One region of the Cobetia sp. MC34 genome, then DNA from elsewhere that is predicted to be linked to it. Evidence: riboswitches for the same ligand, from Rfam matches in the RefSeq annotation. Region 1 holds a riboswitch; the other holds the start of a gene.
What was found. Region 1 has a riboswitch for thiamine pyrophosphate ahead of IZU87_RS09240 (ABC transporter ATP-binding protein). Riboswitches for the same ligand answer to the same signal wherever they lie in the genome.

Region 1 (14,849 bases):
CCCCGTCTACTTCAGGTAGGCGGGGCTTTTTCATTGTTGCCGCGCAGCGCCCATCGCCGCCACTTCGCTACCCGGCCTGAGCAGCGATGGCCAATGATGCGCCGGGCCGTCAGCGGGCTTTCGGCTACAGTGAGCATCACTGCGCCAGACATTCCTTGCCGCAGAATGTGCGCTTGCCCCCCCCCCTTTAGACAAGTCGAGACACCATGCCATTTTCTGCCCTTGGTTTGAGCGATTCCATCGTCAAGGCCGTCACCGAGCAAGGCTACCAGACCCCGACTCCCATCCAGGAGAAGGCGATCCCCGTCGTGCTGGCCGGTGACAACCTGATCGCCGCCGCCCAGACGGGTACCGGCAAGACGGCAAGCTTCGTGCTGCCCATCCTGCAGACCCTGCAGCAGGCGCCCAAGGTACGCGCCAAGCGCGTACATGCCGTCATCCTGACGCCGACGCGGGAGCTGGCGATCCAGGTCGAAGACAACATCCAGCACTACTCCAGGTATCTGGAAGTCAGCTCCATGGCGATGTATGGCGGCGTGGAGATCGAACCACAGCAGCAGCGCCTGATCGAGGGCGTGGACATTCTGGTGGCGACGCCCGGCCGCCTGCTGGACATGCTGACTCGCCGCGCGATCCATCTCGACGAGACACGCACCCTCGTCATCGACGAAGCGGACCGCATGCTCGACATGGGCTTCATCGCCGACATCAACAAGATCGTCGAGAAGCTGCCCAGGGAGCGCCAGAACCTGCTGTTCTCGGCCACGCTCTCGGCCCAGGTGCGCGTGCTCGCCAAGACCGCAGTGACGGACGCCGTCGAGATCATGGTCGCACCGGAGAACGTCACCGCGCCGGATATCAGCCAGTATCTGATCACGGTCGACAAGGAGTTCAAGTCTGCCCTTCTGAGCCATCTGATTCACGAGAAGCAGTGGCAGCAGGCGCTGATCTTCATCGAGACCAAGCGTGGCGCCGCCAAGCTGGTCAGTCAGCTGGAGAAGCGTGACATCACCGCCGAGTCCTTCCACAGCGGTCGCAGCCAGGCAATGCGCGAGCAGCTGCTGGCCAACTTCAAGGCCGGCACCATCAAGTATCTCGTGGCCACCGGCGTTGCCGCGCGGGGCATCGACATCGATGACCTGCAGCGCGTGGTCAACTATGACCTGCCGGACGCCGCCGAGGATTATGTCCACCGCATCGGGCGTACCGGTCGTGCCGGGGCCAGCGGCGAAGCCATCTCGCTGGTCTCGCGTGATGACTTCCGCAACCTGTGCGCCATCGAGCAGCACCTGGGCTATTTCGTGACGCGCGAAGTCGTGGAAGGCTTTGTGCCCAAGCTCGCGGTACCGGCCTCGAACAGCGACTACGCCCCCAAGTCCGCAAACAAGGGCCGTCGTCGCCAGCCCAACCGCCGCTGACTCTTCTCAGGGCAAGCCTGATGACGCCCTGACACACGCACGCCCCCGGAGACATGAATGTCATTCTCCGGGGGCGTGCCGGGTTGTATACCAAGCTTTGTTCGCAAATCTCTATACGCAAACCTCTGTGCACAAAACTCTGCGCGCAGTGAATTGCGCTCAATTGATGGCTGCGATGCCCGGCCCACCCACGGGGCCCAGCTGGGTGTCACTGACGAAGCCATTGCCGCCGTCCTGCTTGGCGCGGAACAGATTGACGTCAGCCTTGGCGATCAGGCCTTCCAGGTCCTTGTCGCCGGACTGACGCTGGGCGACACCGATCGACAGATTGACATCCAGACTGTTGAGGCCGTCATTGATGACGAACGGCAACGCCGAGGCGCCCTTGCACAGGCGCTCTGCCACCTGATCGACGCGCTCGCCATGCAGCCCCGGGCACAACAGCACGAACTCCTCGCCGCCATAGCGCCCGACCAGGTCCTCCCCGCGCAGGATGCTGCGCATGCGCCGCACCAGCTCCTTGAGCACCTGATCGCCGGCCTGGCGACCCCAGGTCTCGTTGATCAGCGCCAGATGGTCGACATCCACCATCATCACGCTCAGCGCCCCGTTATTGATCAACATGCCACGCCCGCTGTCGACCAGCTCGGCGCGACTCAGGGCGCCGGTCAGTGCATCGAAGCGCCCTCCCGTCTCGAAACGCTGCTGCAGGCGCTCCACCGACCAGCCCATCTGCACCAGCACCAGCGTGAAGAAGATGGTCAAGACGCCCAGATTGATGATGCGAAATGCCAGCATCCAGCCGGCGGGCAGCGGATTGGTCGGCCCTTCCAACATCAGGATGATGTAGGCCAGCAGCGGCATGCTCAGGCAGGCGGCGCACAGCATAACGCGCCGCATGAACGACATGCGGATCGAGTAGATGCACAGCAAGGCGCCGAAGTAGAAGTAGTCGAAGCCGGCCTCAGAGCCGAAATAGCGCAACGAGAAGCTGATCTGCGCGCAGGTGCCCAGCGCCATCAGCGTGGCCGCCAGGGCTTCACGGCGAGCACGGTGCAGCTGCAGACAGACCAGATCGACGATCAGCATCGCCAGATTCAGCGCCAGAATGCCCATCTCGCACAGCCACAGCAGCAGGATGGCGTAGAGCAGATGGCAGCTGACCGCCAGCACGTAGACCATGTTGAAGGTGGCATGAAAGGTCTTCTCATCCGCCGTGAGCCCGGGCGGGAATTGCTCGAATCGTCGCAGAAAGCCCGCGAGATGAGGATGTGGGCTGGCCATGTAGTCACCTCCTTGTCGCTGGCCACAATCGGTGGCCAGGCGCTGTCACGGACAAATTGGCCTGACATCAACAGAATACGATATTGATGAGTCCAAACACGACGCCCCCCCCATTACACGCAGTGCAATGGGGGGCGTCGTAGTGTGTGAAGCGCAGGCTCAGGCCCTGACACAGATTCAGGCTCAGTGCAGTCGCAGGCCGACCTTGGTGATGCGATTGCCTTCCACCTCGTTCACCACCCAGTGGATGCCATGCCAGTCGACATCGTCGCCGACCACCGGCACCCCACCGACTCGACGGGTGATGAACTCGGCGATGGTCAGGTGGTGCTCGCCCTGGGAGAGCGTCAAGCCGTAGACATCGGCGATATCCTGCATGTTGGCATCGCCTTCCAGCGTGAAGGTCCCGAAGAAGGCGCGTTGCTCGTGCTGAAGACTCTCGCCATTGAACATGCGGTTGAGACTCGGCACATCACACGAGCGCCCCACCACGCACAACACATCCTGCTGATGCAGACAGGTGCTGCCCTTGGGGTGGATCAGCACCTTGTTGCGGAACAGCGCCCCGACCTTGGCCCCCGACGGGAAGCGCAGCATGCGCAGCGCCACGCCTTCCAGCGCCGTGTTGTCGACGCGATAGACCAGCATTTCGTAGTCATTGACCGGCATGATGCCGAGCAGATTGCGGCGACTGGGCTGTGCGCCCGGCGGCACCACCACCCGCAGCTTGCGCGCCATCGGCGCCAGCGACGAGCCCTGCACCAGCAGCGAGATGATGACCACGAAGAAGGCGACATTGAAGTAGAGACCGGCATTCTCGACCCCGGTGATCACCGGGAAGATCGCCAGCACGATCGGCACCGCCCCTCGCAGCCCGACCCAGCTTATGAACCACAGCTCGCGCCAGCGGAAGCGGAAGAACGGCTTGAGACACAGGATGACCGCCAGCGGGCGCACCACCAGAATCAGCGCCACGCTGAGGATGGCGGCCGGCAGCGCGAACTGCAGCATGGTCGAGGGCGAAACCAAAAGGCCCAGCATCAGGAACAGCACGATCTGCGAGAGATGCGCCAGACCATCATGCACCGGCAGGATGTGCTCCAGATGCCGGCCGGGGTGATTGCCGATCATCAGGCCGCACAGATAGATGGCGAGGAAACCGCTGCCGCCCATCTCGTTGGTGGTGGCGAACAGGCTCAGGCCCAGCGCCAGTGCCAGCAGCGAATAGAGGCCGGGCGCGAGGTCCAGATAGCGCATCAGACGGGCGATCAGCCAGCCGCCGGCGATGCCCATGGCGGCGCCGACACCGAACTGCAGCAGGAAGCTCATGATGCCCGACGCGACACCGGAGAGCTGACCGGTCAGGATCTCGGCCAGCGTGATGGTCAGGAAGATCGCCATCGGGTCGTTGGTGCCGGACTCGATTTCCAGCGTCGCACCGACACGCTCATTGAGGTGAACGCCCTGACCGCCCAGCAGCGAGAAGACCGCCGCGGCATCGGTGGAGCCGACGATGGCCCCGACCAGCAGGCCTTCGATCAGGGTGAGATCAAACAGCCACATGGCCAGAAGGCCCACCAGGCCGCTGGTCATGAAGACCCCGACGGTGGCCAGCACCAGTGCCGGTTTCAGGCCAGCACGAAACGTGGACAGCCGCGTGCGCAGGCCGCCATCGAGCAGGATGAGCGCCAGCGCCAGGTTACCGATCATGTAAGCGGATGAGGCGTCGTCGAACTGGATGCCCAGTACGCCATCTTCACCCGCCAGCATGCCAAGGCCGAGGAACAGCAGTAGCAGCGGCATGCCAAGACGCGCCGAGACGCGGCTGGCCAACACGCTCAAGGCGATCAGCGTGCCTGCCAGCAAGAAATAATAATTCAGGTTCTCTACCACGAGTGCTCCCCCGCCAAGCCCTACATCAGATCTCGAGTGACGTCCATGACGACTCACCCACAGTATTCCATGTTAGCGATGGGGCTGCAGAGAAATTTCACACCTTTCATGTACTTGCAGCGTGCAGCACGCGGATTTCACGCCAGGCTGCGCGGCGAGACCCAGGCAGGGGCTGCCGCAAGCTCAGCATAGGACCGCGGACCGAAGGCCTCCATCGCCCACAACAGCGCACGACACAGCTCACGCTGGCCATCGAGATCGATCATGCGCCCATGGCGCGAATAGCCCTTCATGAAGGCCTGACGCTGCTCCGGCGTTTCCAGCAGCAACTCCACCAGCGCCCAGTCGAACTCGATCGGCGCCCACACCAGCGCTTCCCAATCGCTCCATACCCAGCCAGTGGCGGCGCACAGATATTGATCGGCGCGCATGTCCGGCAGACACCACACCGCGCGAGTCGGTGCCGGGAAGGTGCGCTTGAGCAGCGTGCCAAGCTCCGCGCGACGCGGGTGATGGGCGAGAAAGCGCGTGACGCGGGTATTCCAGTGCAATAACGGCATCGACTGCGCCAGCGGCTGACCGAAGCCCGACACCGTATCCTGATGCAGGCGACCGAGCTGGTCGCCGAGCAGCTCACAGAAGGTGATGCTGAGATCACTCGGCTGCCCGCTGGACCACGGCAGGTGCCAGATGGGCGCGCCATCGAGACGCCCCAGAAAGGTCAGGGGCAGTGGCGGAATCGGCAGACGCGCGGGCAAGGCGCCCGCCAGTCGCGTCAGGCCCTCCGGCGTCGCCCAGCGATCTGCGCCGAAGACCCCGCGCATGGCGCGCCAGAAGGGGTCATGGTCTGGGCCGGTGCGCGCCAGCTTGATGAGGCCGGGCGTGCCGCCACGCTGGCGCCATAGCCAGTTGGCGCTATCCGGCCAGGCGAGTGCCAGCGGTTCGAGCGGTTGGCCCAGATAGGTCGAGAGCCGTCGGGTCAGTGACTCCTCGGGCCAGCCCCTGGGCACGGGACGCGGCTCGCCCACGGCCTCAGCCGTGCTCGGCCGCCGTGGGGGAACGGGATAACTGGAACAGGTCGAGAGATCCGGTGTGTCGGGCATGATGATCTCCTTGGGCTACACGTCTTGTTACAGTAATCCTCAGCATACCCAAGGCGTGGCACATCGGCATAGTCCGTTTCGCACGCCACCTCTGCCCTGCCCACCTGACCCGCCCACCTGACCCGCCCCCTGACCCGCGTCGGACAAGACACCGGCAAGACAGTGACGTTACACTGTCGGCCTGGATGGGGGTGCCCGAGGATGGGCTGAGAGCCGCAGCGATACGTCGCGCGACAACCCCTGGAACCTGATCCGGTTGATACCGGCGGAGGGAATCCCCGACGCGCGCCCTGCACGGCGCGTCACCTGCTTCCTCCTGCCGGCACGCCGCCTGACCACGGAATTGCCTGTGTCGCTGGGACTCACCCTCAACAACGCACGAATCGATTACGCCGGCCACACGCTGTTCCGCGATATCTCCGCGCGTCTGGAAGCCGGTAGCTGGACGGCACTGCTGGGGCGCTCCGGCTGCGGCAAGAGTTCGCTGCTGCGCCTGCTGGCCGGTCTGGAGATGTCAGACCTCCACCAGCTCGACCTCGCCACCGATGACGGACAGCCGCTGACCGACCGCGTGGCCTGGATGGCGCAGCAGGACCTGCTGCTGCCGTGGCGGCGCGTCATCGACAACCTGTGGCTGGGCGATGACCTGCGCCGGCGGCCGCGCAATCGCGAACTTGCCCATGAACTGCTGGCCGCGGTCGGGCTTGAGGGCCGTGAGCAGGCCTGGCCGGACGCCCTCTCCGGCGGTCAGCGCCAGCGCGTCGCCCTCGCCCGCACGCTCTACCAGCAGGCGCCGGTCGTGATGATGGACGAGCCGTTCTCGGCGGTGGATGCCATCACCCGTCTGGAGCTGCACGATCTGGCCAGCCGCCTGCTCAAGGGCCGCACCGTCCTGATGGTGACCCATGACCCGCTGGAGGCATTGCGCCTCGCCGATCAACTGCTGGTGCTGCGCCCGTCGAGCCTCCCGGGCCACGGCGCCGAGCTGGAACGCCTGCCGGGGCTTGGCGCCGCACGCCCGGTGCCGCTGGATGACCCGGCCCTGCCACCGGCGCAGGCGCAACTGATCGCCCGCCTGCGTGATAGCGAGGAGGCCGCATGAAACGTCTGCACGCCATGCGTCACCTCGTCATCAGCGCGCTGCTCCTGCTGGGGCTTTGGCAGCTGATCATTGCCGTCACCGCCGTACCGCCCTACATTCTGCCCACGCCGCAGGCCGTGCTCGAGGTGCTGATCCAGAAGGCGCCGCTGCTGGCCCATCACGCTGGCGTCACCATCAGCGAGATACTGGCCGGGCTGGTGCTGGGCATTCTGCTCGGCCTTGCCACCGCGCTGGCGCTGGCCTTCATTCCCCGCCTGCGCCGCACGCTGCTGCCGATGCTGCTGATCAGCCAGGTGATACCGCTGTTCGCGATCGCGCCGCTACTGGTGCTGTGGCTCGGCTATGACATGCTGTCCAAGGTGGTGATGGCGACGCTGATCATCTACTTCCCGGTCGCCTCCACCGGCTACGACGGCCTGCGTCAGACCCAGCAGGGCTGGCTGGATCTTGCCCATACCCTGGGCGCCAGTCCATGGCGCCGACTGATCCACATCCAGTTGCCCGCCGCGCTGCCGGCACTGGCCTCCGGCATTCGCATGGCCGCGACCGCCGCCCCCATCGGCGCCGTCATCGGGGAATGGGCCGGTGCCAGTCAGGGGCTGGGCTATCTGATGCTCAACGCCAACGCGCGCATGGAGATCGACCTGATGTTCGCCGCCCTGCTGGTGCTGGTCGCCTTCTCCCTGCTGCTCTATTTCTCGCTGGATGCGCTGCTGCGCGCCCTGATGCCCTGGCACCGCGACCGACTGACACGCCTGAGCTGAGGCGTTCAGGGCTCCGGGCAGACACTGCATGACCGCATGACCGCATGACCGCAAGATCGCAAAATCGCGTTACCGAAAGACGCAACGACGCTCGACACAAATTGCATGAGCCTGACGACTGCCGCCCACGAACGGCAGCACCACTACCCTGTGATCACAAGGAACTCCGCCATGTCTCTTTCGTCATCGGCGCCACGGCGCAAAACGCAGCCGACACGCTCACCGCGAGCCTCACTGCTGTCCACCGCCTTCGCCACCCTGCTGACCACGCTGTGTCTGAGCAGCCTGCCAGCCACCGCCATGTCGGCCCACGCCGCCGACGCAGAACCCGCCACCAGCACCCAGTCAGCGCCGGAAATCGTCGCTCAGCAGGCCGAAGTCGGAGTGAACGGCGACTCGGCCGCCTCCGCGCCGGTGGCAAGCCAGGAAGCCGTCGAAGCGACCGCCGGCGCCGCCGAACAGGCGAAGAACGGTGCTGAACCGACCGCGGATGCCTCGCCAGCCGCCAGCGACGAACAGAGCGCTGATGCTGACTCGAAGGACGTTGCCAATGACTCTGCCAAGGACGCTGCTACCGCCGAGCAGCCATTGACGCAGTTCAAGGTCATGCTCGATTGGTACACCAACCCCGGCCACGCCCCACTGGTGCTGGCGCAGGAGCTGGGCCTGTTCAAGAAGCACGGCCTTGATGTCGAGCTGATCGCTCCCGCCGATCCGAGCGTGCCGCCCAAGCTGGCCGCCGCCGAGCGCGTCGACATCGCCATCAGCTATCAGCCGCAGCTGCACCTGCAGATCGATCAGGGCCTGCCGCTGGTGCGTATCGGCACCCTGGTCGCCACGCCGCTGAATGTGGTGGTGGTGCGCGCCGACAGCGACATCCAGTCGATCGCCGACCTCAAGGGCAAGCGGGTCGGCTACTCGGTCGGCGGTGTCGAGGAAGTGCTGCTCTCCACCATGCTGCAGCACAGCGGCCTGACGCTGGATGACATCACGCTGACCAACGTCAACTTCTCGCTGACGCCGTCACTGCTGACGCGCAAGGTCGATGCCGTCACCGGCGCCTTCCGCAACTTCGAGCTGGTCCAGATGGCCCAGGAAGGCGTCAAGGGCCGCGCCTTCTACATCGAGGAAGAAGGCGTGCCGACCTATGACGAGCTGATCTTCGTCGCCAACAGCGACAGCTACGAGCGCAAGCAGGCCCAGTACGCCGGCTTCCTCGCCGCCGTCGGCGAAGCCACTGCCTGGATCATCAACCACCCGGACCAGGGCTGGGAGATGTTCCGCGACTCCGATCCGGCACTGGATACCGAGCTCAACAAGGAAGCCTGGTACGCCACCCTGCCGCGCTTCGCGCTGCGTCCTGCCGCGCTGGATGCCGGCCGCTATCGTGACTTCGAGGACTTCCTGTTCGAGCGCGGCATGATCAAGAAGCGCCAGTCGCTGAGCCATCTGGCCGTCGACGTCAACGCGCCCTGAGGCGTTGAGCGCCCAGAGCTCTTGAAACGCTGAGCACTTGCGCGCCCCATGCAAAACGCCCTGCCGGAGATTCCGACAGGGCGTTTTGGGTTCAGGACCGGCTCGCTCTCGCCGTCTTGTGCCTATTCGACAAGCGCTAGCGGCGTGCCAGGCGACGCGACAGCCACAGGATCTGCAGCGGCTGGATCACCAGCGCGATCATCAGCACCGCGACCAGCAGCGGCATGCCTTCCAGCGCGCCGCTCGGCGTGCTGACCAGCAGCCCGGCACCCACATAACTGCCGGCGGCAGAACTCAGATGCTGCACGGCACTCTGGGTGCTGGTGAAGGCTGCCCGCTCATGGTCGGCGGGAATGAAGCTGTTGAGCGTATTCTGGGTCACACGCCGCGCCGACGAGAACAGCATGTAGGCGCCGAAGCCGATCCAGATCAGCGACGGTCCCGGCGAATGCAGCAGGAAGGCCCAGCCGACCAGCGCCGTCATCAAGCAGGTGATGGTGCCCGGCCAGACACAGCCATAGCGATCACACAGCCGCCCCGTGAGTTGCATGCCGACCAGCGACAGCCCGCCGCCGATCATGTAGAGCCCGCCGAGATCCTCGCGCGGCAGGCCCAGATTGAACAGCAGATAGCTTGCCAGGTTGGGGATCACCAGGAAGTTGCTGAACATCGCCGTGGCGATCAGCGCCAGCCCCAGGCGATGGTCGGGCTGGGCCAGGATGTTCAGGATCGTGGTGCCCTTGCGGCTGCGCTGACGTGTCTCGGGGTTATCGAGATGGCCGCGGATAGGCGGCAGTATCCAGGCCAGCAGCCCGCACACCAGCAGCGCCAACAGCGCCACGGCGCGAAATGGCGCCTGCCAGCCGAAGCCCTGCGACAGCCACAGCGCAAATGGCAGCCCCAGCACCGAGGCCACCGAGAAGGCGCCCATCACCAGGCCCATGGCACGCCCCCGGCGTACCCCCGGCACCACGTCGATCACGATGGCCAGCGCCGTCGCCGCCGCCGGCCCGCCGAACAGGCCGCCCAGCATGCGCGCCGCCAGCAGGGTCTCGAAGTCGGTGGCGAAGCTGGCGATCAGGTGACAGAGCGCCGCGCCGAACAGGAAGCCCAGCACTGCCCAGCGGCGATCGAAGCGATCGGCGTGTCGCGTCCACAGCAGAGTGCCCACCGCGGCGGCCAGCGGATAACTGCCGACGATATAGCCAAGGTGATCCAGCGGAATGCCCAGCGAGGTGGCAAAGTCGGGGCCCAGCGCCATCACCATGGTGAAGCCCATGATGACGGCGAACTGCAGCAGGGTGACCAGCGCCACCACCAGGCGCTCGTGGGTGGTCACCGGCGAGATGACCCGCTCGCTCGCGGCCGGCTGACAATTTTCGGAGTGACGGCTCGGCGTACTCAAGCGAGTGCGACGCGATCAAGGAACGTCACCACCGCCTGCTGGAACTCGCTGGCACGCTCGGCGTGCAGCCAATGGCCGGCCTCCAGCGAGTCATCTTCCAGCGCAGGGAAGTGTTCGCGCATCGTCGCCAGGCCCTCGGCCTGCACGTAGTTGGAGCGCGAGCCCCACAGCAGCAGCGCCGGCAGCTCGACCGGCCCCTGGCCGTGCGGCGCCTCGACGATCTGCGGGTAGCCCGCCGCGATATGGTCCAGCCCGACGCGCCAGCCCATGGCGCCATCGTCGAGACGCACCAGATTGGTGGCGAGGAACTGGCGAATGGCCGGGGTATCGACATGCTGCGCCATCACCGTGTCGGCCTCCTTGCGTGAGGCCGGGCGCGCGTCACGCACCGCCTCGAAGGCGGCAAAGATATCGTCATGCCCGTGGCCATAGACGACCGGCGCGATATCGGCGACCAACAGGCTGCGCAGACGCTCGGGCGCCTCGAGCGCGACCTGCATGGCGACCTTGCCGCCCATCGAGTGGCCCAGCAGGTCACAGCGCTCGATGGCGAGGCGGTCGAGCAGCGCGATGACATCCGCGGCCTGCTCGGGGTAGCTCATGCCGGCCACGTGCGGGCTGCGGCCGTGGTTGCGCAGATCCACCGCGATCACGCGGCGCGTCCGCGACCATGACTTGATATGCGAACGCCAGTTGTCGGCACTGCCGAACAGGCCGTGAAGAATGACCAGCGGCGTCGCGTCCTGCTGGCTCGTTGTCTGTTCCTCGGCGCCATCACGAGCATCGCTCTCGTGGTAATAAAGCTCGACCGTTGTGCTCATCATCATCTCCATGGACGCTAGACAGACCGTTACGCTCCCCGTGGCTCAGGCGCAGTAGCTCAGGCTCAGCGGCGTGGCTCAGCGGCGTGGCTCAGCGGCAGCCGGCTCGCGGGGAGCGCCTATGTTAGCAAACTATCAAGCGCGCGGCGGCTCCGTCCTCGACGGCTCAGCGCGGGCTGGCTTCCAGATAGACCTTGACCGCCTGCCACAGCGGGCTGCGGTAACGCTCCGGGTGCCACAGCATCGAGAAGCGCCGCTTCAGGTTGAGCTGGGGCGTGGCCAGCACCACCAGCTCGCCACGCGCGATCTCGGCCGCCACTGACAGCCGCGACAGACACCCCAGCCCCAGCCCGGCGAACACGGCCTGCTTGATGGCTTCGTGCTGGCCCAGCTCCATGCGCACCTTGAGGCGCTCGATCCGCCCGTGCAGTGCACGCTCGAAGACCGCCCGCGTGCCCGAGCCCCCCTCGCGCAGAATCCAGTCGGCGGTGGCGAGGTCCTCGTCGCTGAGCGCCACGCCACGCACGGCCAGCGGATGGCTCGGCGGCGCCACCACTACCAGCTCATCCTCGCGCCAGGTCTGGCTCATCAGGCGCGGCGCATGACAGTCGCCCTCAATCAGGCCGAGCTCGGCGTCATAGTTGAGCACCGCCTCCACCACCTGATGGGTATTGCGCAGGCGCAGATTGAGCTCGGTGCCCGGATGTTCGCGCATGAAGGCCCCCGCCAGCCCCGGCAACAACCAGGTGCCGATGGTGGCACTGGCGGCGATTTCCAGCTCACCACGCAGGTTGCCATCCACCACGCCGGGCTCACGCGCCTCCAGCTCCAGCGCGTGGGTCTGTTCCAGCAATTGCTCGGCGCGCGCCAACAGGCGGCGACCATTGGCGTTCAGGGCCAGGCGACGGCCGAGACGCTCGAACAGCTGCACCTCGAGATGACGCTCAAGCTCGGATAGCCCCTGACTCGCCGCCGATTGCGACAGGCCGATCTCGCGCGCCGCGGCACTGACGGAGCCGTGGCGGGTCACCGCCACGAACACTTGCAACTGGCGCAGCGTGATGTGGATCTGCATATCGGTTTTTCCGGTATGTAATAAAAGAATAATCGACTAACTGCCGAATAATATTCCCGAATAGACTAATCATCAAACCAGAGACACTAAGCAAGCGACGCAGACTCAAGCGCCCTTGCCGATGACAGCCGTGCACCCCACGCCAGCGCACGACCCATAACAAGACAGGCCATGTTCCGCACGGGATAGGCCACTTTCCTCAAGGAGAATACTCATGGACGCACAGACCCTGACTCCCCCCGCCACTGCCGAGCGCTTGCGCCGCATGTTGCCGGGCCTCGCCCTGTGTGGCGGCCTGACCCTGGTGGGACTGGCACTGCATTCCATTCCGGCGCTGGCCTCCACCGGCATCAGCCCGCTGGTCTTCGCCCTGCTGTGCGGTATCGTGGTCGGCAACCTGCCGATCACCAGCCGTCACGCCGCGGCGCTCTCCCCGGGGCTGCATATCGCGACCAAGAAGCTGCTGCGTCTCGGCATCATCCTGTTCGGCCTCTCCATCACCCTGCAGCAGATTCTCGGCCTGGGCTGGAGCGTCGTCTTCCTCGATGTGCTGGTGATCACCGCGGTGCTGAGCAGCGGCTACTACATCGGCACGCGCTGGCTGGGGCTGGACCGCGACACCGCACTGCTGACCAGTGCCGGTTCCGCCATCTGTGGCGCCGCGGCGGTACTGGCGACCGAATCGATGATCAAGGCACGCCCGGCGGCCACCGCCATGGCCGTCGCCACGGTGGTGCTGTTCGGCTCGCTGGCGATGCTGGTCTACCCGCTGCTCTACCCGCTGAGCGGCATGCATGAAGGCCTGTTCGGCATCTATATCGGTTCCACCATCCACGAGGTCGCTCAGGTCGTGGCCGCCGGTGAAGCGGTCGGCCCGGACGCCTTGGCCAATGCGCTGATCGTCAAGTTGATGCGCGTGATGATGCTGGTACCCTTCCTGCTGCTGTTGCCGAAGCTGTGGGCCATGCGTGCCCGCGCCGAGGGCGATGACCGCGAAACCGGCGGCAGCATGACGATTCCATGGTTCGCGCTGGGGTTCATCGCAATGGCTGGCATCAACAGCACCGGCGCGATCCCGGCGGCAGTGCACTCAAGCCTCTCTACTCTCGGCAGCGTGGCACTGACCATGGCCATGGCGGGCCTGGGCGTCGAGACTCGCATCGATCGTCTGCGCTCACTGGGCATGAAGCCTTTCCTGCTCGCGCTGATCCTGTTCACGCTGTTGATCGTCGGTGGCTTTGGCGCCAACCTGCTGCTGATGGGCTAGTCCACAGCACGGCAGTGATTGATTGCCACAATGACTTTGGTAGTACGGCTCAATTGGCAAACCCGGGCAGGCTCAAGCACAATGGCGGTCATCGATTACTCACCGGCAGTGCCGGCGCCATTTTCTCGGCCCACCCATTACGGGCTGAACGAGAGTCACGAACCTTAGGAGAGTCTCATGCTTGCAGTCATTTTCGGTCGTCCGGGTTGCCCTTTCTGTGTCCGCGCCAAGGACCTCGCGGAAGAGCTCACCGCCAAGCGCGATGATTTCGACTTCCGCTACATCGACATCCATGCCGAAGGCATCAGCAAGGCCGACATGGAAAAGACCATCGGCAAGCCGGTCGAGACCGTGCCGCAGATCTTCGTCGATCAGACCCACATCGGTGGCTTCACCGAGTTCAACCAGTACGTGCAGGACGAAGCTCTGATGCCGCAGGCCTGATCGCCGCCATCAGCCGCTTCACTGCTGAAGCCCTCGCCATTGGCGGGGGCTTTTTTGTGCCTGCATCACCGCCTCCCACCCCTGGTCACGACACTTACTCGCACCACAACGCTGTGCGCAAGGTCGCGTCTTGCGCACCTTGCCGCTTGCGACAAAAGGAGGGGCCAGCGACAATCGCTGCCTTCTCCGCCCGTGTATGCACAAGGACACGCACATGAACATGTTGATGGAAGGCGCCGTGCTGCTGGGGTGCGCGGTGGTTGCCGTGCCACTTTTCCAGCGTCTGGGCCTCGGCTCCATCCTGGGCTATCTGGCCATCGGGGTACTGCTGGGTCCGTCGTTGATCGGCTTCATCTCGGAGCCTGGCGAAGTGCTGCACTTCGCCGAATTCGGGGTCGTCATGCTGCTGTTCATGATCGGACTGGAACTGGAACCCAAGCGCCTGTGGGACATGCGCCTCAAGCTTGCGGGCCTGGGCAGCGCCCAGATGCTGCTGTGCGGCGCCCTGCTCACCCCTGTCGGCCTGTGGCTGGGGCTGGAATTGCCCGCCGCCGTGTTGCTGGGCCTGATTCTGGCGCTGTCCTCGACCGCCTTCGCGCTGCAGGTATTGAGCGAGAATCAGCAGCTGGCGACGCCGCACGGCCAGTCGACCTTCGCCATCCTGCTGTTCCAGGACCTGGCGGTGATCCCGCTGCTGGCCCTGATGCCGCTGTTCGCTGACAACTTCGATGCCTCCACCGGCACCAACTGGATCGGCATCGCCAAGGGCATCGGCATGATCGCGGCGGTCATCATCG
Region 2 (14,849 bases), on a different contig from region 1:
CAGGCTGTAGATGACCGCCACCACCAGTCCCGAGGCCAGACAGCCGAACACGCCCGTCGGCGTGATGCGAATCAGGCGCCACGGGCTCAGGGGCTCGGACTGTTCGATCAGCGGCGAGACACGCGGCAGCAGCACCAGCGGCAATACCGAGGCCGCCGCCAGCATCGCCACCAGCATGAAGGCCGCCTCGAGGCTCAGCATGGCGGTCACGCCCAGCAGCAGCTGACCGAGCACACCCGCGCCGTAGAGCACGATCATGTAAAGCGCCAGCAGACGCCCGCGCACGGCGGGATCGGCGGCGCTCAGCAGCCAGCTCTCGATGACCAGATACACCCCGACCAGCGACCAGCCGATCATCATGCGCAGCAGGAACCACACCACCGGGTGATCGCCCAGCCCCATGGCCAGTGCCGCGACCGCCACCAGCGAGGCGAAGCCGGCATAGGCGCGGATATGGCCGATGCGCAGCAGCAGGCGGTCGTTGACCAGCGCGCCGAGCCCGAGGCCCAGATAGTAGGCCGAGCTGATCAGGCCGATCGCCTCGCTCGAGACGCCGGCGGCAGACAGCCGCAACGGGACCAGCGAGGTCAGCATGGCGTTACCGATCCCCAGCAAGGCAAGGCCGAGCAGGGGCGCAAGGGACATCAACAGCAGATGACGGGGCATGACCAGATCCTCGGCCGGCCGCCAGTCAGCGATCAGCCAATGCCGCAAGGTGCGGATATCGTCGGGAGGGGGAATTTGCCCTGCGAGAATACGTCAAGGCGCGGGCAATATAGTGACAGTCCGCGCCAAATCCAAGCCTTTTTGCGTCATTTGGCGACAATATCGTCTTGGGTGTCGCTGCGCGCTTTCCTGCGCCCTATCCATGCCCTGTACTCGCGCCCTGTCCCGCGGCCTGTCCCACGCCCTGCTCCGCGCTCTTGTTAGACCGGTTGTGGCACGCGGAAGATGACGATGTCGTTGGCGACCTGCTCAAGCTCGAGTCCGTGCGTGCGCGCAAGCCAGGCAAAGGTCGCTGGGCTGAACAGGCACACATGCGTCGGATCACGCAGGTAGTGCCAGCGCCTGAGCGCCTCCGGGTCATCCGAGGCGGGCTGCGTCATCACCCCCAACAGGCCGCCGGGCTTGAGACAGCGTAACCACTGGCGGAAGACCTCGCCCGGCGCGTAGAGATGCTCGATCACCTCGGTGCTGACGATGAAGTCATGCTGGCGGGTGAGCGCTGCCGGGTTCGGATGATAGTAGAGGTCGTGCAGCGCCATCGGATGGCCCGCCTCCTCGAACATCTGCGCCAGGGCAGGCCCCGGCCCACAGCCGAAATCGAGCCCGCTGGCACCAGCCGCGAGCCGCTCGCACATCGGCGTGAAGAGCTTGGCCAGGAAGCTTCGATAACGCGGGTCTGCCGGGTCATTCTCGTGCTGGTCGTAGATATCCTGCTCCGCCCTGGCATCCAGGCGCTGGGACGGCGCCAGATACAGCAGATGACATTCCGGGCAGCGCAGGTAATCGCGCTCGTCGGCGGGCGGTCGCTGACCGGTGTCGGGGCACGGCCTGCGTCGCTGTACCAGGTGCAGTACATGCTGGCTCTGGGACGCCTCACACAGCGGGCAGACAGTATCCGCAGGCGGATAGAGAACGAGGGAATCAGGGGCTGACATCAGGGCTCCGCGGCAAGGGACACTGGCGATGAGGGTCGACGTCACCACACGGCTGGCGGTGACGACTCGGCGCCACGCGCGACACCGCGGCAGCACGGGCAATTCCGCAGCAGGTGAACGTATCGAAGGTGGCGACTGTCTGAGTGCTGAATGATACCCCGCGCCAGTGTCTTGCGCCTGCCACGATGGAGCCTGCAGGCACCGCCCCCCTCTGGCACAATGAGCATCATTCGAGTGCGGCACCGCGACACCTGACGATGTCACGGCGCCTGCCTTCGCGTCAGACAGGCGCGATCTTTCACGCCAGACCACCGGAACTTCACGTGTGACGATGGACAAGACTCTCAAGCGGTTCGAACAGGCCATGGAACAGCGCCTGACTCCTCTCAAGGCCAATTCCGTGGCCTGTCTGTGGCAACGACTGTCCGGGCTCAGCACCCGCCAGCTCTGGTGGCTGGCGCGCCCGTTGGCGCGTGTGGTGCAGCTGTGCAACCCCCGCGAGCGCCGGGTCACGCGCCAGAATCTGGGCCAGGCCTTCCCGCAGCTCGACAGGCAGGCGCGCGCGCGTCTGGCAAGCGACAGCCTCGCGCATTCCACCGCCACCATGCTGGAACTGGGCAAGGTGTGGCTGGGCGATGAAGACGCCGTGCGCGATTCGATTCTCGAGGTCCACGGCCGCAACCTGCTCGACGAGGCCCGCGCCGAGGGGCGCGGCGTCATCGTGCTGGCGCCGCACTTCGGCAACTGGGAAGTGCTCAATTTCTGGCTCTCCAGCCACTTCCCGTTCACCGCCATGTACGAGCCACCCAAGTTCGAGCGCCTCGACCCGATCATCCGCAATGGCCGTGAGCGCATGGGCGCGAGCCTGGTGCCCACCAACTCGCGTGGCGTCGCTGCCTTGCTCAAGGCACTCAAGCGCGCCGAAGCGATCGGCATACTGCCGGATCAGGAGCCGGGCCGTGGCAGCGGCGTCTTCGCCGACTTCTATGGCCGCCCCGCCTATACCGCTACCCTGCTGCCCAAGCTGGTGGCGAGAACCGATGCGCGCGTCGTCACCGGTGTCGCCCAGCGTCTGGAAGATGGCCATGGCTTCGCCATCCACTTCCTCGCCGCGGATGAGGGTGTCTATTGCGAAGAGGAAGTCGCCTCGGCACGCGGGGTGAATGCCTCGGTGGAAGCGGCGATCGCCTTGGCGCCGGCCCAGTATCAGTGGGAATACAAGCGCTGGCGCAAGAGCCCGCAGGAAATGGAGCAACAACCGGGCTGGCAGGAATCCCGCTTCTATGCGCGCACCTACTCCTTCTTCTCGCTCAAGGGCTGGCGCCGCTATTTCAAGCATCGCCGCAAGGCCAGCAAGCGCGGCTGAGGGCAACACTGGCGGATCAAGCCATCAGCTCCCAGACTGAATGCGCATGGCTCAATGACAGGAGGCAAGGATGCCGATCGAGACTCACGCCGCTCACCTCACAAGCGCATCGCCCCGGCGCCCCTCCCTGTCCCGGGCAGTATCGACATGCCTGCCGGCAAGTCTGGTGACAGGCTTGGCGACAAGGTTGGCAACAAGTGTGGCGACACGCCTGGTCGCAAGTGCCGCGGCGGCCTGTCTCGCATTGTCTCTGCCAGCCCAGGCAGAGACAAATGCCGCTTCCTCACTGTCGCTGGTGAGCGCTCAGCAAGTGCCCAGCGATGCCCCTGCGCTCAAGCTGCCTGAGGGCGCCACGCTCGAGCGGCTGGCCTCGCTCGACAGTCCACGCATGCTGCACCTCACTGATGCTGGCGAACTGCTGATCGGCTCGCGGGCCGAGCGTGTCTATCGCGCTCAGCTGACGCCGGACGGCAACCTCTCTGCCGTGAAGACGCTGGTCGAACTGTCGGGCTATCCTCACTCGTTGGTGGTGCGCGTCGACAAGCTCTATGTCGCGACCACCGCCGCCTTGCTGGTCGCCGACTATTCACCCGGCGAGTCTCTCACCCGCGATGACTTTCGTGAGCTGATCGCCCTGCCCGGCGGCGGTGGCCACAACTCGCGCACCTTGAGTCTCGGGCCTGATGGTGGCCTCTATCTAGCGCTGGGCATCCAGGGCAATTGCTCGAATCAATACCTTGCAGGCAGCGAGCAGGGCTACTCCTTCAGTGAACGCCGCGGTGGCGTGCTGCGCCTTGAGGAATCCGGCGATGCGCCGCACTGGCAGCCCTGGGCCAGCGGGCTGCGCAACCCGGTAGGCCTCGCCTGGCAGCCAGGTAGGGAAGGTGAGCCGCGCCTGCTGGCCACCAACAACGGGCCCGACCACTGGGGCTATGAGCAACCTCGCGAGCTGGTGGTTGCTGCCCGCGAAGGCAGCTTCCATGGCATGCCCTGGTATCAGTGGATCGATGGCAACTGGCAGGCGGATGACTGCATCACGAGCGATTCACCGCGCGAGCGTGACGAGATTGCAGCGCCACTGGCCGAGATCCCCGCTCGCAGTGCACCGATGGGAATCGCGGTGGTACCGCCAGAGCACCCATTGGCTGCAGACATGGATGTCGTGGTGGCAGTCCACGGCAGCTGGGGCACGGCGTCCTCCGGCAACGCCGCGGGCGACCCGGCCAGTCGCCGTGAGCCTCGCCTGCTGGGCCTCAAGCTGGCGACGCCAGACACTGAAGCACGCCTGGTGCCGGTACTGACCGGTCTGCAGGACAGCAGCAGCGGTCAGCGCTGGATTCGCCCGCTCGATGTCCTGTTCGGCCCTGATGGCAGCCTGTACTTCACCTCGGATAGTGGCGCGGCTGGCCTCTATCGCCTCACCTTCGATTGATGGCCTGACCTTCAGCAGAACGGGCTTTTGAGAAACGAGGCCCTGGCCCTTAGTCACGCGCTCTCTCCAAGCCCTCTTGTCCAAGCACTCTCTTCAGGCTCTCTTTCCAGGAGCTGCTTGGCAGAGGGCCTATGGTTAGGGCCTATGGACAGGGCCTATAAATAGGGCCGATGAATGCAGCGCTTGCCTGCTAAAGATTCTGAAAACCTGCCTTGCATGCCCCGCCTTCAAATTACAGAAATGTAGTCCTGTGCCCTCGCGTGCACCCAATGGCCAGCTAGGCATTGTGTGGCCATGGAGCGACACTGGGTCGACGCCAAGCGTTTATTGAACGATGACGCGCTGAGAGAGCGTATCTCGCTCGTGCATCCAGCCTACGAACTCCTGCGTATGATCCAACGAATACGCCATCGTCGGAGCCTGCCGCCATGAACCAGCAGCCACCCCCAGCATCACGGACGCCCGCCAACCGGGACTCCCTGTCGAGCACATGCACGCACCTGACGCGCGCTCCCTGGCTGAGCATCGTGATGCCGGTGCATGACGAGGCAGCCGGCATCGTGCAAACCCTGATTGCCCTGAGTCGCCTGCGCGCGGGCGGGGACTGTGAAGTGATCGTGGTGGATGGCGGCTCGACGGATGGCACCCCCACACTGGCCCGACCGCTGTGTGATGACGTGCTGAGCAGTGAGCCGGGCCGGGCACGCCAGATGAATGCCGGCGCCGCGCGTGCACGCGGAGAATGGCTGCTGTTTCTGCATGCCGATACCGACTTGCCCGACAATGCGCTGGCATTGCTCAAGGAGGCCATCACGACGCATCGCCGCAGCGACTGGGGCCGCTTCGATGTCAGCATCAAGGGCGAGTCGCCGTGGTTACCGATGATCGCCGCCATGATGAATCTGCGCTCGCGGCTGACCAGCATCAGCACGGGCGACCAGACCCAGTTCGTGCAGCGCTCGACCTTCGAGGCCATCGGCGGCTTTGCCGACATGCCGCTGATGGAAGATATCTGGCTGAGTGCCCAGCTCAAGCATCTGACCCCGCCAATGAACCTGACGGCGCGCGTCACGACCAGCGGTCGACGCTGGGAGACCCACGGCGTCTGGCGCACCATCGCCAAGATGTGGGGGCTGCGGCTGGCGGCCTGGTGTGGCGTCTCCCCTGCACGTCTGGCACGCCTCTACGGCTATCGCGCCGCGGCGCAGGCCTGTGAGCAGCGCGGTATGCCCCATGCGTGATACGGCGTTGCCTACCTTGCCCACCGCTGATGTCGCGTCAGAGGTGCACCCGACTCTCATCATCTTCGGTCGCCTGCCCATCGCCGGCCACTGCAAGACACGCCTGATCCCCGCACTCGGCCCCGAGGGCGCAGCTCGACTCTATGCGCGGATGCTGAGCCATATCGTTGACCACGCCTGCGCCGCGCGCCTCGGCAAGGTCGTGGTGATGCTGACGCCCGCTGCCGAGCCGTCGAGTCAGGCACCTGAACAGGCGGCTCTGCGGGCAGCGCTGGAAGCCCGGCTGCGAAGCGTTGTCGATGCCTCTGCCGACCTCACCTTCGAGGTACAGCCGCAGGGGGAGCTCGGTGAGCGAATGTCCCGGGCCATGGCCCGACATCTGCCCGAGGGGCCGGTATTGCTGATGGGCTCCGACCTGCCGGCACTGGACAGCCAGCGCCTGCGCGAGGCAGCCCACAGACTGCGCACTCACGACGCGGTGCTGCAGCCCACCGACGATGGCGGCTATGGCTTGATCGGCCTCAAGGCGCCCTGCCCGCAAGCCTTTCTGCTGCCCCGCTGGAGTCATGCCCATGTCTGCCGGGACACCCTGGCGTTGCTGGCACGGGCCGGGAGAACGGCCGCTTGCCTGCCGACCAGCTGGGATGTCGATGAGCCGCGTGACCTTGCGCGCCTGTCGCGCCACCTGCCGGCGCTCATGGCCGACCTTGCCGCTTGAGACTTTCCATGAACCCGCTCACGGCTTTCTACAAACCCGCTTGAGGCTCATCACAAGCCCGTCTGAGGCTCTTTATAAGCCCGCTTGAGGCTCTTCACACGTTCGGCATGCCTCCCAAAGTCGTATGCATTTTTGCTCACACTGCCCTTCTTCTGCGCCGCAGGGCTGTTACACTCGATGCATCGTGACTCATATGTCACAGCTTGACGGGGTGCCGGTAAGACCGGCTGAGATGTCATGCGCAGGCGATGTCCTTGCGTGAATGACGATCCCGCCGAACCTGATCCGGCTAGTACCGGCGTAGGGATCAAGCGCGAAGCGATGCCACTCGATATCGTCACCACTTTCTCACGGTGACTGTCGGCACCTCCCCCGCTTTTCCCCTGCTCCTGTTCCGGTACTGGCCACGCTTGCGCCAGAGACCTGCCGCCACATCACGGGTCGTCAGCACGCTCACCGAGGGATGCGTCATGCCTAGTTTCAACGACCTGACCAGTGCCTGCGCCGAGGAATGGCGTGACTATCTCGAGCACGACTTCGTTCGCCAGCTGGGCGAAGGTCGTCTGCCGGAGGAGTCCTTCCGCCATTACCTGCAGCAGGACTACCTGTTCCTGATCCACTTCGCGCGTGCCTGGGCGCTGGCCGCCTACAAGAGCCGCACCCTCGCGGAGCTGCGTCAGGCCACGGCCAGTCTCGACACCATCCTCAATACCGAGCTCGATCTGCATATCGGCTACTGCAGCGAGTGGGGCATCAGCGAGGATGACCTGAGCGAGCTGCCGGAATCCCGCGCCACCCTGGCCTATACCCGTTACGTGCTCGATTGCGGCCAGCGCGGCGACCTGCTCGATCTGCACGTGGCGCTCGCGCCCTGCCTGATCGGCTACGGCGAGATCGCCGAGTGGCTGCTCGATCAGGACACCACCGAGATCGAGAACAACCCATACGCGGACTGGATCGCGATGTACTCAAGCGATGACTTCAAGGAAGCCGTCGAAGCCGAGCGCGAATGGCTGGATGCACGACTCTCGGAGGTCTCGGAGCGTCGATTGGGTGAACTGGTCGATGTCTTCCGGGACGCCACGCGACTCGAGATCGACTTCTGGCAGATGGGCCTCGATCGCGCTTGAGTCATGACAGACTGACGTCCCGGCGCTCGCCATGAGCCGCTCGGGATGGCGCCATCCCCATGGATGGCACGACTGACAGGCCAACAGAGCCTGGATGCGAGAATGCTCCCCGTGGCAAGCCTGACGCTTCGGGCAACACCCTCTCGCATTGAAATCTGCACACGCTTGACGGGGTGCCGGTGGAACCGGCTGAGATCCTGCATGCATGCTTCGCCGCCCTGACGCGCGAGCTTGCCAGCAAGGGGTCCCGTGGAACCTGAACCGGTTAGGACCGGCGTAGGAATCAAGCTGATGGCCAGCCGCTGCGCGCGGCCGCCTCGCTCCCGGGCCACCTGCTGGCAAGGAGTCGGCGACGACCATCCTCTCCCTGCGCACGGTCTTCCCATGATGACGTCAGCCGTGACGTCGCCCTTTGAGGAGACCTGCATGAGCTCTGCCCCGACGACACAAGACCCGCAAGCCACCAACGCCGCCGAGTCACCTCTCGCCTCGCAGCCTGAGTCTGCCCCCAAGGTACGCGCGCGTGCCGGTCGCAAGGATGGCAGCCGCCACCTCGCCAGCGAAGCACAGGTCGACGCCGCCGCCATCGCGCCGCTGAGCGGCTCGCGCAAGATCTATATCGAAGGCTCCCGCTCGGACATCCGCGTGCCCATGCGCGAGATCGGCTGCTCGCCGACCCAGACCTCCAGCGGCCTGGAAGAGAACCCGCCTATCGTCGTCTACGATACCTCCGGCCCCTATACCGATCCGGCGGTCGAGATCGATATCCGCCGGGGTCTGGCGCCGCTGCGCGAGCAGTGGATCGAGGAGCGCGGTGATACCGAACAGCTCAATCAGCTGAGCAGTGAATATGGCCGCGTGCGCCAGGCCGACCTGCGCCTGTCGTCACTGCGCTTCGAGCTGGACCATCGCCCGCGTCGTGCCCTGCCGGGCAAGAATGTCACCCAGCTGCACTATGCGCGCCAGGGCATCATCACCCCGGAGATGGAATACATCGCGATTCGCGAGAATCAGCGACGTATCGCGCTGCGTGAGGAATATCAGGGCAGCGAATCCGTCGAGAGCATTCTGGGCCATCAGCACCCAGGCCACAGCTTCGGCGCCAACCTGCCCGACGAGATCACCGCCGAATTCGTGCGTGAGGAAGTCGCACGCGGCCGCGCCATCATTCCCGCCAACATCAATCACCCGGAAAGCGAGCCGATGATCATCGGCCGCAACTTCCTGGTGAAGGTCAACGGCAACCTGGGCAACTCGGCGGTCACCTCCTCCATCGAGGAAGAGGTCGACAAGATGACCTGGGCGATCCGCTGGGGTTCCGACACCGTGATGGACCTCTCGACCGGCGCCAACATCCACGAGACCCGTGAATGGATTCTGCGCAATTCTCCCGTGCCCATCGGCACGGTGCCGATCTATCAGGCGCTGGAGAAGGTCGATGGCGTGGCCGAGAACCTCGACTGGGAGATCTTCCGCGACACGCTGATCGAGCAGGCCGAGCAAGGCGTCGACTACTTCACCATCCACGCCGGCGTCCTGCTGCGCTATGTGCCGCTGACCGCCAGCCGCGTGACCGGCATCGTCTCGCGCGGCGGCTCGATCATGGCCAAGTGGTGTCTGGCGCATCACGAGGAAAGCTTCCTCTATCGCCACTTCGAGGACATCTGCGAGATCTGCAAGGCCTACGACATCAGCCTGTCACTGGGCGATGGCCTGCGCCCGGGCTCCGTGGCCGATGCCAATGACGCCGCCCAGTTCGGTGAGCTCGAGACGCTCGGCGAGCTGACGAAGATCGCCTGGCAGCACGATGTCCAGGTCATGATCGAAGGCCCGGGTCACGTGCCGATGCACCTGATCAAGGAAAACATGGACAAGCAGCTCAGCGAGTGTGACGAGGCGCCCTTCTACACCCTCGGCCCGCTGACCACCGACATCGCCCCGGGCTACGACCACATCACCTCCGGCATCGGCGCCGCGATGATCGGCTGGTTCGGCTGCGCCATGCTCTGCTACGTGACCCCCAAGGAGCACCTGGGCCTGCCCAACAAGGACGACGTCAAGACCGGCATCATCACCTACAAGATCGCCGCGCATGCCGCCGATCTGGCCAAGGGCCACCCGGGCGCGCAACGCCGTGACAATGCGCTCTCCAAGGCGCGCTTCGAGTTCCGCTGGGAAGACCAGTTCAATCTGGGCCTGGACCCGGACACCGCGCGCAGCTTCCACGACGAGACGCTGCCCAAGGACTCGGCCAAGGTCGCCCACTTCTGCTCCATGTGCGGGCCGAAGTTCTGCTCGATGAAGATCACCCAGGAAGTGCGTGATTACGCCAATGAGCATGGCCTGACCGGCGATGCCGACAGCGTGATGGCCGGCATGCAGGAGCAGGCCGACAAGTTCAAGCGTGAAGGCAGCCAGCTCTATCAGGAGGTCTAGGCAAGCGCCTGACGCACAGGAAAGCTGACTTTCTAAGCCACAAAAAACGCCCCGACCAGTGATGGTCGGGGCGTTTTCGTCACATCCTGCCAGGGGCTCATGACATCTCATGAGCGTGACAGAAGGCTCACGTGCGGCTGGTGACTTCCAGCAGGTGATAACCGAACTGGGTCTTCACCGGGCCCTGCACGGTGTTGATCGGGGCGCTGAACACGACTTCGTCGAATTCTTTGACCATCATGCCCGGGCCGAAGGCGCCCAGGTCGCCGCCACTGCGGCCGGACGGGCAGGAGGAGTGCTCGCGAGCGGCATCAGCGAAATCGCGGCCGTTCTCGATTTCGGTCTTGAGAGCTGCACACTGTTCTTCGCTGGAAACGAGAATATGACGCGCTGTGGCCTGTGCCATGTCTATCACCTGTCACTGATCGAATAAATGCCGTCGGCAATCACCGGCGGCGTGGCAGGTCATTGTGGCCCAAGGCAGCGCTCGCCGCTAGCGTCCTGCACAGACCCGCCGCTGATACTGGATAGCATCGAGATCATTGCTGCCGAGCAGTGCCGCCGTGGCAGCGTTGCATTCCGCCTCGGCCAAGTCATCGGCAGCGGAGGTTTCCGCCCACTGGATGTTGCCGACACTGGGCCGGTAACTGACCGCGGCATTGCATGCCATGCGCCGCGTACTGTTGTAACGTTGCGAAGGCATAGTCGGAGGGTTGCTGGTCATTTCCCGGCACGTCGAGGCAAACATCTCGCTGGCTGCCTGACTGCAACGGGTATGGGCCATGGCATTCTGGCGCTTTCTGGCACACACCGAGTCATTGAGAACACGCCAATGCAGGGTATCGAAATCGATCACCTGCCCTTGATAGCGGGTCTCGACATGCTCGCGCTGAAGCCCTGCTGTCGTCGTCAGATGCGAGGCGACACCCTCACCGAATTGCCCACTCAAGCCCGAGACCGCATCCATTAACGCTGCCAATGCCGCACTGACAGAATTCATCACACACTCCTTGTGTTGATACCTCCCGGCATATGCCGCCGGGGAGCCTTGCTCGATCATCCATGACCGTCACTTGCGGTGACATGCCCTGATAGCACTGCCTCATGACGAGACTGATAACGCCGACTGACAGCGACAGCGCGCTCCCTGCGACCTTACCCGCACACCGTCATCATTGCCTTAACGCTCAAGGGGATGGTGCCAACGCTTCCCCCTCCAGCAACGAGTAATCAGATTCAGTACTCCAGACACGCGAACGCCCACCCGGAAGACCGGATGGGCGTTGGGGACGCTCGCCTGAGAGCGTCGGCAGCAGTCGCTTACTTGGCGACTTTCTGCATGGCCTCGGAGGCGGACTTGGCGTTGCTTTCTGCCAGTTCCTGACCTTTCTTGGCGTATTCCTGGTTCAGCTCGACCACTTTCTGGGTGTCGTTCTGCAGCTTCTCGCCCAGAGTCTTCACGGTTTCCTGCTGCTCCTTGACGAAGTTCTTCAGACCTTCGCTGTCCTTGATCTCGAGCATGGAACGCGCCTGGGTCAGGGAAGCATCAGCATAGGACTTGGTCAGTTCCATCTGTGCGCCGATCAGCTTCTCGCTGTAATCGATGCTCAGAGCGCTGAACGCACGCAGCGGAGACAGGAACATATCGTCGAACTGCTGAGCGGACTTCTCGAAGTTGGCATTGAACATGTAGGCACCCTCCAGGGTATTGGCATCACGCTGAAATGAACCGGAGCGTTGCTCCGTTCGGTTATCAGGACTGAACCGGGCTGGTGCACCGTAGTGACCGAGCCATCATTATCAAGCCGTCACTATCAAGCCGTCGCGGTCAGATAGTGCTATCGACCAGGTTCCATCCTCGCTGCAACGCAGCATAAGACAGTCTTTGTTGCACTGCAACATCAAAAACATCGCAACGACTGATCTGTACGCCATGGTTGATGCAGTTGCCTGATTACACTGGAGAAAAACAATCAGAAGTCGAAAAGAAAATTGACGCCCTGGGCTCCCGACACGCCCTTCACCACGCCCTGGAACGCCAGACTGGGCCAAAGTGCTGGAACAGAAGCCTGAAGCTGAAAGGCTGAACTTGAGGAGAGCGCCGTGCTGCTGCCTCACTGGCATGAGGCGTCGCGACAGCGTTTGCAGAGCAGACGCCCGCCCAGCGCGCGTGCCTGATCTGCCTGGCGACAGAAGTCGACACTCTGGGTGGAAAGCCACCGCCGACAGCCCTGGCAGCGCGGCAAGCCTTCCTCATCCTGCGACGGGGCGGAAGACGCGCCCTGCTGATTGTCGGCCGCAGCCCCCGGCTGCTCGCCTGCCGCCTGCGGGCTCGCGGGGCCTTCTCGGCTATCCTGATCCAGAGTCTGGTGCCCGGGCTGCCAGTGCGCGGCCTGCAGCCCTCGGCCCCCAAAACCGCACTGCCGTTTCAGGGCAGCCGTAGATGTCACGCCACGCTGGACCGCCAGCGTCGTGTCATCCGACGCCCCTTCCATGTCATCAGACTCTGCCGCCACGGCAGCGCTTTCGCCTGAGGCCCGCGCCAGCTCTTCAGGCGATAGCGGCGGTTGCCATAGATAGGCCAGCGGGGATACCTGAGTGGCAGCGTCGCCCTCCGTCGCGCGCGTGCCGGCGGCCAGGCCCAGCTCCGCCACCCAATCCGTATTGGGGGCCACATGCTGGGTCGCGATGGCGCGCCCCAGCTGGCGCAGGCGGCGCTGATCGAGGCGGTGGGTAAAACTGCGCAGCCGTGTCACGTAAGCGGTCTTGCCGCTCACCTGCAGGCACTGACGCTTGAGGCGCGCGAAGGACAGCAGCGCACGACTGTCCACGATATCTTCCGGCGGCCGACTGACCTGAGCCGCATCAGCCACCACGATGCGATAGCGTAATTGCGGCTGCAGCGTCATCCCCAGGCGCACAGGCAACAACGAGGAGGCCTCCAGCCATTGCACGATGGCGCGGCTACGCTCAGTGATCGTCTGCAAGGGACACGGCGTCACGGCATATGCCATGACGCCATCTTCGCCTGAGGGTGTCTCGCCGCCCTGCGCGACTCGTCCGCCATGGGCCAACAACTCACCGAAGGGAGTGATCGAGAGCGTCAGATCAAAACAGGAAGCATCCAGCACCCAGACCTGCATGAGGCTGTTGATCAGCAGGTGATCGATCTCGATCACGCCCTCTGCCTGCGCCAGGCGCACATCATGCAGCACGACCCAATCATCCCGCGTCCCCAACAAGGCATCCAGCTGGCTTGCCAGTGCACGGCGACGCGCCTGACGGGCACGTATCGCACGCAGGGCCTCCAGCACCTTGTGGCGCTCGGGTGCGGCAAGCGCAGCATCCTGCGCCAGCACCTCGAGCACCAGCAGGTCGTATTCCCGTGAATCGCAGTCCTTGATCAGCATGGGCGCCTCTGGATTAGAGCATTCATATATATAACTCAGTGTAGTGCTCTATTCGCAATCTTTCTTGCCTCTGACTCCGCGGGAGAATCCGCCAGCGGATAGCGGATAGTAGTAACAGAGACTGAGGGTCATCGCTCCTGCGCTGTCTTGGGCGCGGGCTCCCGGTAGGGCAGCATTGCCGTCACCTGCTGACGCGCCTTGCTGATCCAACGTGCCTCCTTCTCGACCGCCTCTGCCACCGCCTCCTGAAGCCCGGGATGCATCAGCCAATGCAGCGACCCGGTGGCATACGCCGCGAAACCGCGACTGATCTTGTGCTCTCCCTGGGTGCCGGGATCGAAGCGCTTGAGCCCTCGCTGCAGGCAGAATTCGAGCCCCTGGTAATAGCAGACCTCGAAGTGCAGACAGTCGGCATGCACTTCGCTGCCCCACCAACGACCATACAGGCAATCACTGCCGATCAGACACAAGGCTGCCGCCACCGGCGCGCCCTGCTCATCTCGCGCCTGCACCAGCAGCAATCGCTCGGGCATGCTGCGCCTGAGCTGCTGGAAGAAATCGAGTGGCAGATAAGGGCGCTGGCCGCGCTCGAGATAGGTCATGCAGTAGCAGCGGTAGAAGGCCTCGATATCGTCAGAGCCAATCCGTGCTCCCTCGAGCCTGGCCAGCGTGAAGCCTTGCTCGGCGACCTTGCGCCGCTCGCGACGGATCTCCTTGCGCCGTTTGGAGCGCAGACTCTCAAGCCAGGTGGCAAAGTCCGGCTCACCGCGTGACTGCCAGTGATATTGCATCCCGGGACGCGAAATCAGCTCCGGAATCGCCGCCTGCCAGTCTTGCCGCTCGTCTGCCGAGACAAACAGCAGATGAAACCCGCTGTGCTCATAACGACGCAGCGCGCTACCCGGCTCAGCCGCGGGTGCGATGCCGGCCTTGAGATGCGGCCACAACCACTCAAGCAAGGCACGCCGGGCTGCGGGCGATGCCAACTGCGACGAGGTGACAAGGCGTGGGCCATCGCTGGGAGTGAACGGCACGGCAGTCAACTGCTTGGGATAATAGCGCCCACCGGCCTGCTCCAGGGCCTCCGCCCACTGCTGGTCGAACACATATTCGCCACGCGAGTGCAGCTTGAGATAGCGCAGCAGCCCCGCCAGCAAGCGGCCGTCGGCGTCTCGCACTACCAGATGGGCAGGATGCCAACCACTGGCGGCGCTGGCCGCACCGCAGCTTTCCAGCGCGCTCAGATAGGCATGCTGCAGAAAGGGATAGTCATCGCCTGCCAGCGCATTCCATTCACTGGCGGTGAGGGCGTCGAGGGAATCCAGCACCTCCAGACGCCAGCCCTGCTTCTGTGCGGCATCTGCGGCGCTCGCAGCCTGCTGCTGGTCTGTCGCCGCCTCTGTCACCGCCTGAGCCGCCTCATCCTCTGCCTGCCATTGCCCTGTCACCGTACTC

Region 2: linked by a shared signal. The riboswitch ahead of thiC (phosphomethylpyrimidine synthase ThiC) and the one ahead of IZU87_RS09240 (ABC transporter ATP-binding protein) in region 1 are both predicted to bind thiamine pyrophosphate.

The regions. Positions count from the first base shown of each region.
Region 1 is NZ_JADPPY010000013.1:67,860-82,708, reverse strand. Features, by position in the region: gene IZU87_RS09260 (DEAD/DEAH box helicase) at 207-1,418, shown strand; gene IZU87_RS09255 (GGDEF domain-containing protein) at 1,578-2,702, opposite strand; gene IZU87_RS09250 (potassium/proton antiporter) at 2,886-4,595, opposite strand; gene IZU87_RS09245 (phosphotransferase family protein) at 4,733-5,698, opposite strand; TPP riboswitch at 5,876-5,989, shown strand; gene IZU87_RS09240 (ABC transporter ATP-binding protein) at 6,048-6,800, shown strand; gene IZU87_RS09235 (ABC transporter permease) at 6,797-7,564, shown strand; gene IZU87_RS09230 (ABC transporter substrate-binding protein) at 7,736-9,040, shown strand; gene IZU87_RS09225 (MFS transporter) at 9,177-10,445, opposite strand; gene IZU87_RS09220 (alpha/beta fold hydrolase) at 10,442-11,266, opposite strand; gene IZU87_RS09215 (LysR substrate-binding domain-containing protein) at 11,433-12,341, opposite strand; gene IZU87_RS09210 (YeiH family protein) at 12,556-13,608, shown strand; gene IZU87_RS09205 (GrxA family glutaredoxin) at 13,786-14,052, shown strand; gene IZU87_RS09200 (monovalent cation:proton antiporter-2 (CPA2) family protein) at 14,267-14,849, shown strand, end outside.
Region 2 is NZ_JADPPY010000011.1:95,448-110,296, forward strand. Features, by position in the region: gene IZU87_RS08275 (MFS transporter) at 1-666, opposite strand, end outside; gene IZU87_RS08280 (class I SAM-dependent methyltransferase) at 927-1,661, opposite strand; gene IZU87_RS08285 (lysophospholipid acyltransferase family protein) at 1,993-3,027, shown strand; gene IZU87_RS08290 (PQQ-dependent sugar dehydrogenase) at 3,227-4,459, shown strand; gene IZU87_RS08295 (TIGR04283 family arsenosugar biosynthesis glycosyltransferase) at 4,990-5,700, shown strand; gene IZU87_RS08300 (TIGR04282 family arsenosugar biosynthesis glycosyltransferase) at 5,693-6,418, shown strand; TPP riboswitch at 6,616-6,742, shown strand; gene tenA (thiaminase II) at 6,889-7,548, shown strand; TPP riboswitch at 7,708-7,848, shown strand; gene thiC (phosphomethylpyrimidine synthase ThiC) at 7,975-9,984, shown strand; gene IZU87_RS08315 (peptidylprolyl isomerase) at 10,112-10,390, opposite strand; gene IZU87_RS08320 (hypothetical protein) at 10,478-10,984, opposite strand; gene IZU87_RS08325 (phasin family protein) at 11,305-11,673, opposite strand; gene IZU87_RS08330 (nuclease-related domain-containing protein) at 12,099-13,394, opposite strand; gene IZU87_RS08335 (GNAT family N-acetyltransferase) at 13,523-14,842, opposite strand.